One region of the Nocardiopsis sp. NPDC055879 genome, then DNA from elsewhere that is predicted to be linked to it. Evidence: predicted binding sites of a transcription regulator. Region 1 holds the regulator's gene; the other holds the start of a gene.

Region 1 (4,207 bases):
GCCATCGGTGGCGGCATGTGGGCGACGGCCGACGACCCCGACCTGCCCGGTGGCGACGACACCCACACCGCTGCCCCCACGTGTGCCGCGGTCCCCCAGGACACACTCGCCGAGGTACTGCCCGGGGCCGTCCTGGAGACCGACGACCAAGGTCCCCTGAGCGGCGGGGAGAACACCGTGTGCGTGTGGAGCACCGCGGGGGCCACCGATGGTGACCGGACGATCCTGCGCGTGGACCTGTCGGCCCGCTTCACCGACGCCTCGGCCGAACCCGCCGTCAGTGGCGACGAGGCGGCGGCCCTGGCCCATCAGGCCGTGGTGCCGACCCGGGGCGAACCCGTCGAACTCCCCGGCGCAGCCGGCGCCGAGGTCTGGCGCGGACAGCTCCCCGGCACGGCCGAACTCGCCTTCCACACCACCAACCTGTTCGTACGGGTCACCTACACCGGGGAGTCCGAAGGAGACCCCGTCTCCTTCGAGGACGCCCGGGACACCGCCGTGGACGTGGCCGGACGAATCGGTGAGGCGCTGTGAGCGGTACCTACGAGACCGACCCCGGAGCGCCTCCGCCACAGAGCCGTACCTTCGCGGTCGTCCTCCTCGTCGCGCTCGTGCTGGTGGTGATCGCGTTCACCGGCTGGCTGATCTGGTACCTGCTCCGAGGCGGGGCCGAACACGGCGCCTACGAGGCCGCCCCCGAGTGCGCCATCGGCGAGACCGAGGTCCTGGCCGAGCTCGTTCCCGACCATGAACTGGAGATCGAGGAGACCGTCGGCAGCGCCCAGGACACCTTCGGCACCGGATCGCAGTGCCGTTGGGCCACCCCGCAGGAAGGCGGAACCGCCGTCCCGGCCGCGGCCACGCTCATGCTGGTCGCCGCCCCGGTCGAGGGCGGCGACGAGACCGCCGCCGACACCCTGGAGTCCACCGCGGCGGGCAACGACCCACGACCGATCGACGATCTCGGTGACCAGGCCCTGACCTGGGTGGAGATCGGCGCCTTCGAGGTCGGCTGCACCGGTGTGCGCGTCTCCAACCTCTACCTGGAGTCCTGCTACACCGCCTCCACCGACTACGACGCCGTCGGATCGGTCGATGGGGAGGCGGCCGCGGCCGAATCCGAGCGGCTGGTCAGGTCGATCGTGGCGGAACTCCCCGAGAGCATCGAGGCGGACGAGACCGACTGAGCGGTCTCACCACAGACCCTCGACGAACTCCCGCACCGCCGGGGACACCTCTGGCGAGAACGCCCGGTCGGCGTCCAACGCGGCGGCGCCGGGGGAGTCGTCGTACTCGCGCAGCACGTGGTCGACCCCGGCCAGGTCCACCCGCTCGGCCCCCTCCAGACCACCCATCAGCCGGTCGACCTCGTCCCGGGTGATCTGGGCGTCCTCATCGCCCCAGAGCACCAGGACGGGGGTCCGTTCGGGCAACGCGGCGGCCAGTTCGGGCGGGTCGAAGGCATCGATCCAGGCGAGGAAGTCCTGGTTCTGCGGGGAGAACAGACCCGTGGTGTCGCCCTCGGGCAACTCCTGACCGCCCCGTACCGCGGCGCGCGACGTCCGGGCGTGGGACAGCATCCGCACGGCCTCGGCCTCACTGAGCGCACCCTGCGCCTCGGCGGTCCGGACCTGCTCGGAGACCTGACGGTCGATGACGTCGAGCATGCGCGTCCCCGGCGGAGCCGCCAGAACCAAAGCGGGTTCGGCGCCGTCGAGCACCTCGTGCGCGCGTAGCGCGTACAGCGCGCCTTCGCTGTGGCCCACGACGATCGTGCGCTCGGGGTCGACTTCGGGCTGTTCAACCAACGCCGTGTAAGCGGCGGCCATCTGGGCGTCGAAGACCTCGGGATCGACCGGTTCCTCCAGGGCTTCCCTCACCTCGTCGTCGAAGGTGGCGGGGTCGCCGCTGCCCAACTTGTCGTAGCGAAGGGTCGCCACCCCGGCGTCACCGAGCACCCGGGACAGGTTGAGGTTGGTGTCGGCCTCGGGGCGCCCGGCGCTGTTGCCGTCCCGGTCGGTGGGGCCGCTGCCGGAGATGATGAGCGCGCCCGGCACCCCGTTCTCGGAGCCGCTCTCCCGCGGCGCGGTGAACGTGCCGTCGACGGTGAACCCGCCACCCTCGAAGCTGAGCTCGCGCTCGGCACCGCTCACCCCCGGAGGTTCGGGGCCCTCTTCCTCGGCGGGGCCACAGGCCGAGACGAGCAGGGTGAGGGCGGCGATCACCGAGACCGAGCGGCCACGGCGTCGTACGCGGCCGCGGGCGACGGGGGTGTGGGCAGGAATGGACACGCCCTCAGCGTATCGGCCGTGCCCTCCCGCACCATCCCGGCCGTGCCCTGGTGGGCGTGGCCGGGGCGGTGCGGTCGTCGTTCCCGGCCAGGGTCAGACGCGGCGCATGACCGTGACGACCTTGCCGAGGATGGTCGCGGCGTCGCCGTTGATGGGCTCGTAGGCGTCGTTGCGGGGCATCAGCCACACGTGGCCGTCGTCCCCGCGACGCAGCACCTTGACGGTGGCCTCGTCGTCCAACATGGCCGCGACGATGTCGCCGTTCTCGGCGGTGGGCTGCTGGCGGACCACCACGAGGTCGCCGTCGGTGATGGCGGCGTCGGTCATGGAGTCGCCGACCACGGTCAGCATGAACAGCCGACCCTCGCCGACCAGCTGACGCGGTAGCGCCAGGACGTCCTCGACCGATTCCTCGGCCAGGATCGGGCCACCGGCGGCGATCCGACCGATCAGCGGCACCGCGGCGGCCCGGGTCGCGTCGGCGGTGAGCTCCTCGGGCTTGATGCTCTGCGCGGTGTCGCGGCCGGGGGCGCGCAGTTCGACCGCGCGCGGCCGGTTCTGGTCCCGGTGCAGGTAGCCCTTGCGCTGGAGCACCTTGAGTTGGTGCGCGACGCTGGAAGGGCTGGAAAGACCGACGGCGTTCCCGATCTCTCGGATGGACGGCGGAAAACCGCGCTCGCGCACATAACGCTGGATGCAGTTGAGAACGCTTTGCTGGCGCGCGGTCAGTTTGGGGGCTTCGGGCACGGCACCGCCCGTGTCACCCACGGGCGAAAGAACGGTGGTGTTTCCGGGGTCGACGACCTCGGTGTTGTCCTCCGGCACGGCCGGGCCTCCTCGGCGTTCGGTTCGGTCAGGGCCTGTTCGGGTGGCCGGTGACGGGTCCGTCGTCTCACGAGTGGGCGAGACGGCGAAACCGGTGGGAAATCAAGGTCAAGATTAGTCGTTGCACACGGTGATATCAAACAAGCGTTCGAGCGGCCGAGGACGGCGACTTCGCCTTTTCGGCGGGCCTTTCCGATGACCCTCGGTTAAGTATGTACACGCGTTCCCTCGCCGCTGTCCGTCGAATGCCGAAAACGGCTTTCCCGGTGCTTCGCCCGAGGCGGCCCCGGAGCGTGTCCCCGGAGGTCGCGTGGATGCCGGAAAGCCCGCCGGGCAAGGGATTCCTCACCTGTGGAACGCGCGCCGAACGGGGTCCCCCCGGGTGCGGTCCCCTTATCCTTGGAAGCGACCCCCCGACGTATTCGAGACCTCCTCCCCGGTGGAGGCGGGTCCTGAGCCCCCACTTGAGGAACACGCCTAGGGGCGGGTTGCGACCCGTGCCCCCGGGGTCTAGGTTCGACCACAACATCTGGTGTTACCAATGGGGTATGTGCCTAGAAGTTGTGGTTAGGTAGACTCAAGGGTTGTGGTTCGGGTATAGGGAAGCAGGTGAACCAGGATGCATTGTCCGTTCTGCCGTCATCCGGACACCAGGGTGATCGACAGCAGGTCCACCGACGACGGTTCCGCGATCAGGCGACGCCGCTCCTGCCCGGTCTGTGAGCGACGCTTCACCACACAGGAGACCGTCCTGCTCATGGTCGCCAAGCGCTCCGGGGTCACCGAGCCCTTCAGCCGGAGCAAGATCATCGCCGGGGTGCGCCGGGCCTGCCAGGGGCGGCCCGTCTCCGAGGACGCCCTCGCCAAACTCGGCCAACAGGTCGAGGAGGAGATCCGAGGCCGTGGCGTGGCGGAGGTGCCGGCCAACGAGATCGGACTGGCCATCCTCGTCCCGATGCGCGACCTCGACGAAGTCGCCTACCTGCACTTCGCCAGCGTCTATCGGGGCTTCGAGAGCCTGGCGGACTTCGAAGCGGAGATCGCCAGCCTGCGGACCGATCGTGAGGACGGGACGGAGAAGGACCAGGACT
Region 2 (4,207 bases), on a different contig from region 1:
CGTCGGAGTCGCGGCTCTCACGGACGGTGACCCCGTGCGGGTCGAGGGTCGGGTGCGGCTTCCAGCCGGCGCGCGCCTTCTTGGTCGCGTTGTCGTGGTAGTCGAACGCTCCGATGCCGCGCGAGTCCCGGAAGGCCTGGCGGGCGTGGTAGGCGTCGGTGGACCAGTGGCTGCTTCCCATGTCTGTCTCCGTGGATCGTGATGAGGGTGGGTGCGGGGGCGAGATTTCAGTCGGGCATGTGGAAGGGGTGGAACCGGGGTGGCCCGAAGGTCCGCTCCAGGGCCTGGTCCAGCTCCTCCAGCAGGGCGAACGCGTCGGATGGTCGCCGCTCGGGCGCCGGCAGCGAACTGCCTCGTGCGAACGCCGCCAACTGACGCGGTAACCGGCCCGCGGTCACGAACTCCACGCACCTGGTCGCCATGTACACGTCGGTGGCGGGTCGCGCGGGGCGCCGGGCGGCGACCTCGGGCGGATACACGTCCTTGCGGTGCGGCACCATCGCCGGGACATGCGGGGCGGTACGGGTCGCGTCGAAGGTCACCGAGTAGCACCAGTCCACGAGCACCAGACCGTGCTCGTCCGGGTGGATCAGCACGTGTTCGGGCACCACGGCCCCGTGCACGACGCCGGCCCGGTGGGCGTCGCCGATCGCCACCAGCAGTCGGCGCCACATCCAGGCGGCGTCGCGGGGATCGACCCCGTCGGGGTAGGCGCGCCGCACCTCGGCCAGGTCGTAGAACCCCGACAGCCGCCGCAGGACGTTGCCGTGCCGCTCCACCCGCGTGGCCGGGTCCCGGTGCCGGAGCGTTCCGACCAGTTCGGGCCTGAAAGCGCGGTAGCGGGGCGCGCCGCACTCGTGGATACGCCGCAGCGCGGCGGCCTCGGCCCGCACCAGGTCGTTGTCGCGGGGCGCGCGGGGAAGTTTGAGCACCGCGTCCCGCCACCGGTCCCCGTCCCGGTAGCGCACCGCGCGCAGGTCGGCGATGTCGCCCTCGGCCACGGGGCGGCCGCGGTCGACGTGGTAGGTGCGCTCCTCGGTGGTCAGCACCAGGTCGTCCAGGCCCGGACCGCCCTGGACCGCGTTCCGGTAGCGGCGCCAGGCGTCGGTGAGACGGGCGAACCCGTCGGCCGCGTCGTCCCGTCGCCGCGTGGGCGCGGTGTCGGGGTGCAGGAGCCTGGCGAGCCGGCGGTAGACGGCGGTGGCGTCCGGCGGGATCCGGCCGTCCCGGGGCGGTGCTCCGAACAGGTCGGTGGGCCCGGTGGCCATGTCGACCCCGCGCAGGGCCGAGTCGAAGTCGTCGTGCGTGCGCGATTCGCCGTCCATGTCGTCCTCCCTTCGGGGGTGTGGGTCGGGGCCGGTCATTGGGCGCCGCGGAGCAGCGGTGGGTGCAGCAGGGCGGCCTCGCCCGCCCGGTACAGGCGGGCGCGTCGTCCGCCGCCCGAGCCGCCGCGGTCGGCCAGTTCGCCGGTGTCCTCGACGAAGCCGGGTGTGGCGAGGATCTTGCGGTGGAAGTTGGCGGCGTGCAGGGTGCGCCCCCAGATCGCCTCGTACACCCCGCGCAGGGCGGTGATGGTGAAGGTCGAAGGGAGGAACGCGGTGGCCAGCGACGTGTACTCCAGCTTGGAGCGGGCCCGTTCGACGGCGTCGTCGAGGATGCGGGCGTGGTCGAAGGCCGTCTCCTCCTTCGTCGTCCAGGGCACCCACGCGGCTTCGGAGATGTCGCGTCCGGTCCCGGGATCGGGCAGGTCGGGGGCGAACACCATGTACGCCACCGAGATCACCCGCATGCGCGGGTCGCGGTCGAAGGCGCCGTAGGTCCCCAGCTGTTCCAGGTGGATCTCGGTGGGCATCGGGGTCTTCTCGGCGAGGACCCGCAGCGCGGCGTCGGGAAGGTCGAGGTCGGCCGGTCCGGCTTCGGAGTCCTGGGCACGGACGAATCCGCCGGGCAGTGCCCACAGTCCGCGTTGGGGGTGCGCGGCGCGGCGGGCCAACAGGACGTGGGGGAGGCCCTCGCGGATGGTCAGGGCGACCACGTCGACGGTCACCGCGGCGGGTGCGAAGGCGTGCGGGTCGTAGGAGGAGAGGAAACCGCGCTCGTCCCCGTCGTCGTATCGCCCATCGATCCCCTCGGACACCGTTGACCCCTCTGGTTGTTCTCAATCTGAGTAATTCTCGATTCGAGAACAACATAACCCGAGCTTCGTCCGCTGTCCAGTCCCGGGACGGTGGCGTCGACACGCCCGAAGGGCGGCGGGCGCTGTCACTCCGCGCCGCTAGCATGGTGCGAACGAACGTTCGATGAATCGATGGAAAGCAGGGTGACCACGTGCGCGTGCTGGGGATCGACCCGGGACTGACCCGCTGCGGCATCGCCGTGGTCGAGGGATCCATCGGTCGCCCACTGCGCCTGATCGCCGCCGACGCGATCCGCACCAGCCCCGACACCGACCTGCCCCAACGCCTCCTGGGCATCGAACGCGGCATCGAGGAGTGGCTCGACAAGTACGAACCCGAAGCCGCGGCCGTCGAACGCGTCTTCGCCCAGCACAACCTGAGCACCGTCATGGGCACCGCCCAGGTCAGCGGCCTCGCCCTGGTCTGCGCCGCCCGCCGCGGCCTGCCCGTCGTCACCCACACGCCCAGCGAGGCCAAGGCCGCCATCACCGGCAACGGGCGTGCCGACAAGGCGCAGGTCGGCACGATGGTGGCGCGTATCCTCGGTCTCGATGGCCCGCCCAAACCCGCCGACGCCGCCGACGCCGTGGCCCTGGCCATCTGCAACATCTGGCGCGGCGGTGCCCAGTCCCGGGCGGCCCAGGCCCAACAGGACTTCGCCCGCAAGGTGGAACTGGCCCGCCGAGCGCGCGGCCGCTGACACCGCCCCCAGGAAGGAGACGGACACCCCTCCGGGTGTCCATGACAGATGATCGCGTTCCTCACCGGCCGGGTGGCCGCACGCGGCGCGGGCAGCGCCGTCATCGACGTGGGCGGGGTCGGCATGTCCGTCCAGTGCACCCCTTCCGCCCTGTCCCGACTGCACGTGGGGGAGGAGGGCACCGTGGCCACGAGCATGGTCGTGCGCGAGGACTCCCTCACCCTGTTCGGGTTCGTCGACGACGACGAGAAGCACCTGTTCGAGCAGTTGCAGACCGCCTCGGGGGTGGGCCCCCGTCTGGCCCTGGCCATGCTCGCCGTGCACAGCCCCGACAGCCTCCGCCAGGCCGTCCACACCGAGGACACCGCCGCCCTGACCAGGGTCCCCGGCATCGGCAAGAAGGGGGCCCAACGCATCGTGCTGGAGCTGAAGGGCAAGCTGGAGGCGCCGATCAGTACCGACGGCACCCTGCCCGGCGCGGACCCCACCGCCACCGCCCGACCCAACGGCGCATGGCGGGGACAGGTGGTCTCCGGACTGGTCAACCTCGGCTGGTCCGGCAAGGACGCCGAGGCCGCCGCCTCCGCCGTCGCCGCCGAGGCCGAGACCACCAGCGACGTCACCGTCCTGTTGCGCAGCGCCCTGCGCAAACTCAGCCGCGCCTAAGGCCCGAAGGAGAACCCCGTGCACGAACGTGATGCGGTCTCGCCCGAGGCCGACGTCGACGAACTCCGGATCGAGGGGGCACTGCGCCCTCGAATACTGGACGAGTTCGTCGGCCAGGAACGGGTCCGCGAACAGTTGTCCCTGGTCCTGCACAGCGCACAGCGTCGCAACCGCGCTCCCGACCACATCCTCATGTCCGGCGGTCCAGGTCTGGGCAAGACCACCCTGGCCATGATCATCGCCGCCGAACTCGGTGCGCCGTTGCGCATCACCTCCGGCCCCGCCATCGAACGCTCCGGTGACCTGGCCGCGGTGCTCTCCACCCTCCAGGAGGGCGAGGTCCTCTTCCTCGACGAGATCCACCGCATGGCCCGGCCCGCCGAGGAGATGCTCTACGTCGCCATGGAGGACTTCCGGGTCGACGTCATGGTCGGCAAGGGCCCCGGAGCCACCGCGATCCCCCTGGACATCGCCCCGTTCACCCTGGTCGGGGCCACCACGCGGGCCGGGATGCTGCCCGCCCCGCTGCGTGACCGGTTCGGGTTCACCGCGCACATGGACTTCTACGAACCCGCCGAACTGGAGCGCATCCTGCACCGGTCGGCGGGGCTGCTCGGCGCGCCCCTGGACGAGGACGCCGCCCGCGAGGTCGCCGGGCGTTCGC

Evidence for each region. The regulator LexA, encoded in region 1, represses DNA repair genes until DNA is damaged. The targets are predictions, from matches to a motif close to TCGAACANNTGTTCGA.
Region 2: a site for LexA is predicted at 2,286-2,301, ahead of ruvC (crossover junction endodeoxyribonuclease RuvC). Genes of this name have one in related genera too.

What each region holds. Positions count from the first base shown of each region.
Region 1 covers NZ_JBSHCT010000008.1:129,295-133,501, reverse strand. The annotation lists gene ACWGKS_RS11470 (hypothetical protein) at 1-534, shown strand, start outside; gene ACWGKS_RS11465 (hypothetical protein) at 531-1,187, shown strand; gene ACWGKS_RS11460 (alpha/beta hydrolase family protein) at 1,194-2,291, opposite strand; gene lexA (transcriptional repressor LexA) at 2,385-3,059, opposite strand; gene nrdR (transcriptional regulator NrdR) at 3,736-4,207, shown strand, end outside.
Region 2 covers NZ_JBSHCT010000001.1:443,265-447,471, forward strand. The annotation lists gene ACWGKS_RS01845 (hypothetical protein) at 1-181, opposite strand, end outside; gene ACWGKS_RS01850 (lipopolysaccharide kinase InaA family protein) at 228-1,325, opposite strand; gene ACWGKS_RS01855 (NUDIX hydrolase) at 1,361-2,137, opposite strand; gene ruvC (crossover junction endodeoxyribonuclease RuvC) at 2,329-2,877, shown strand; gene ruvA (Holliday junction branch migration protein RuvA) at 2,926-3,543, shown strand; gene ruvB (Holliday junction branch migration DNA helicase RuvB) at 3,562-4,207, shown strand, end outside.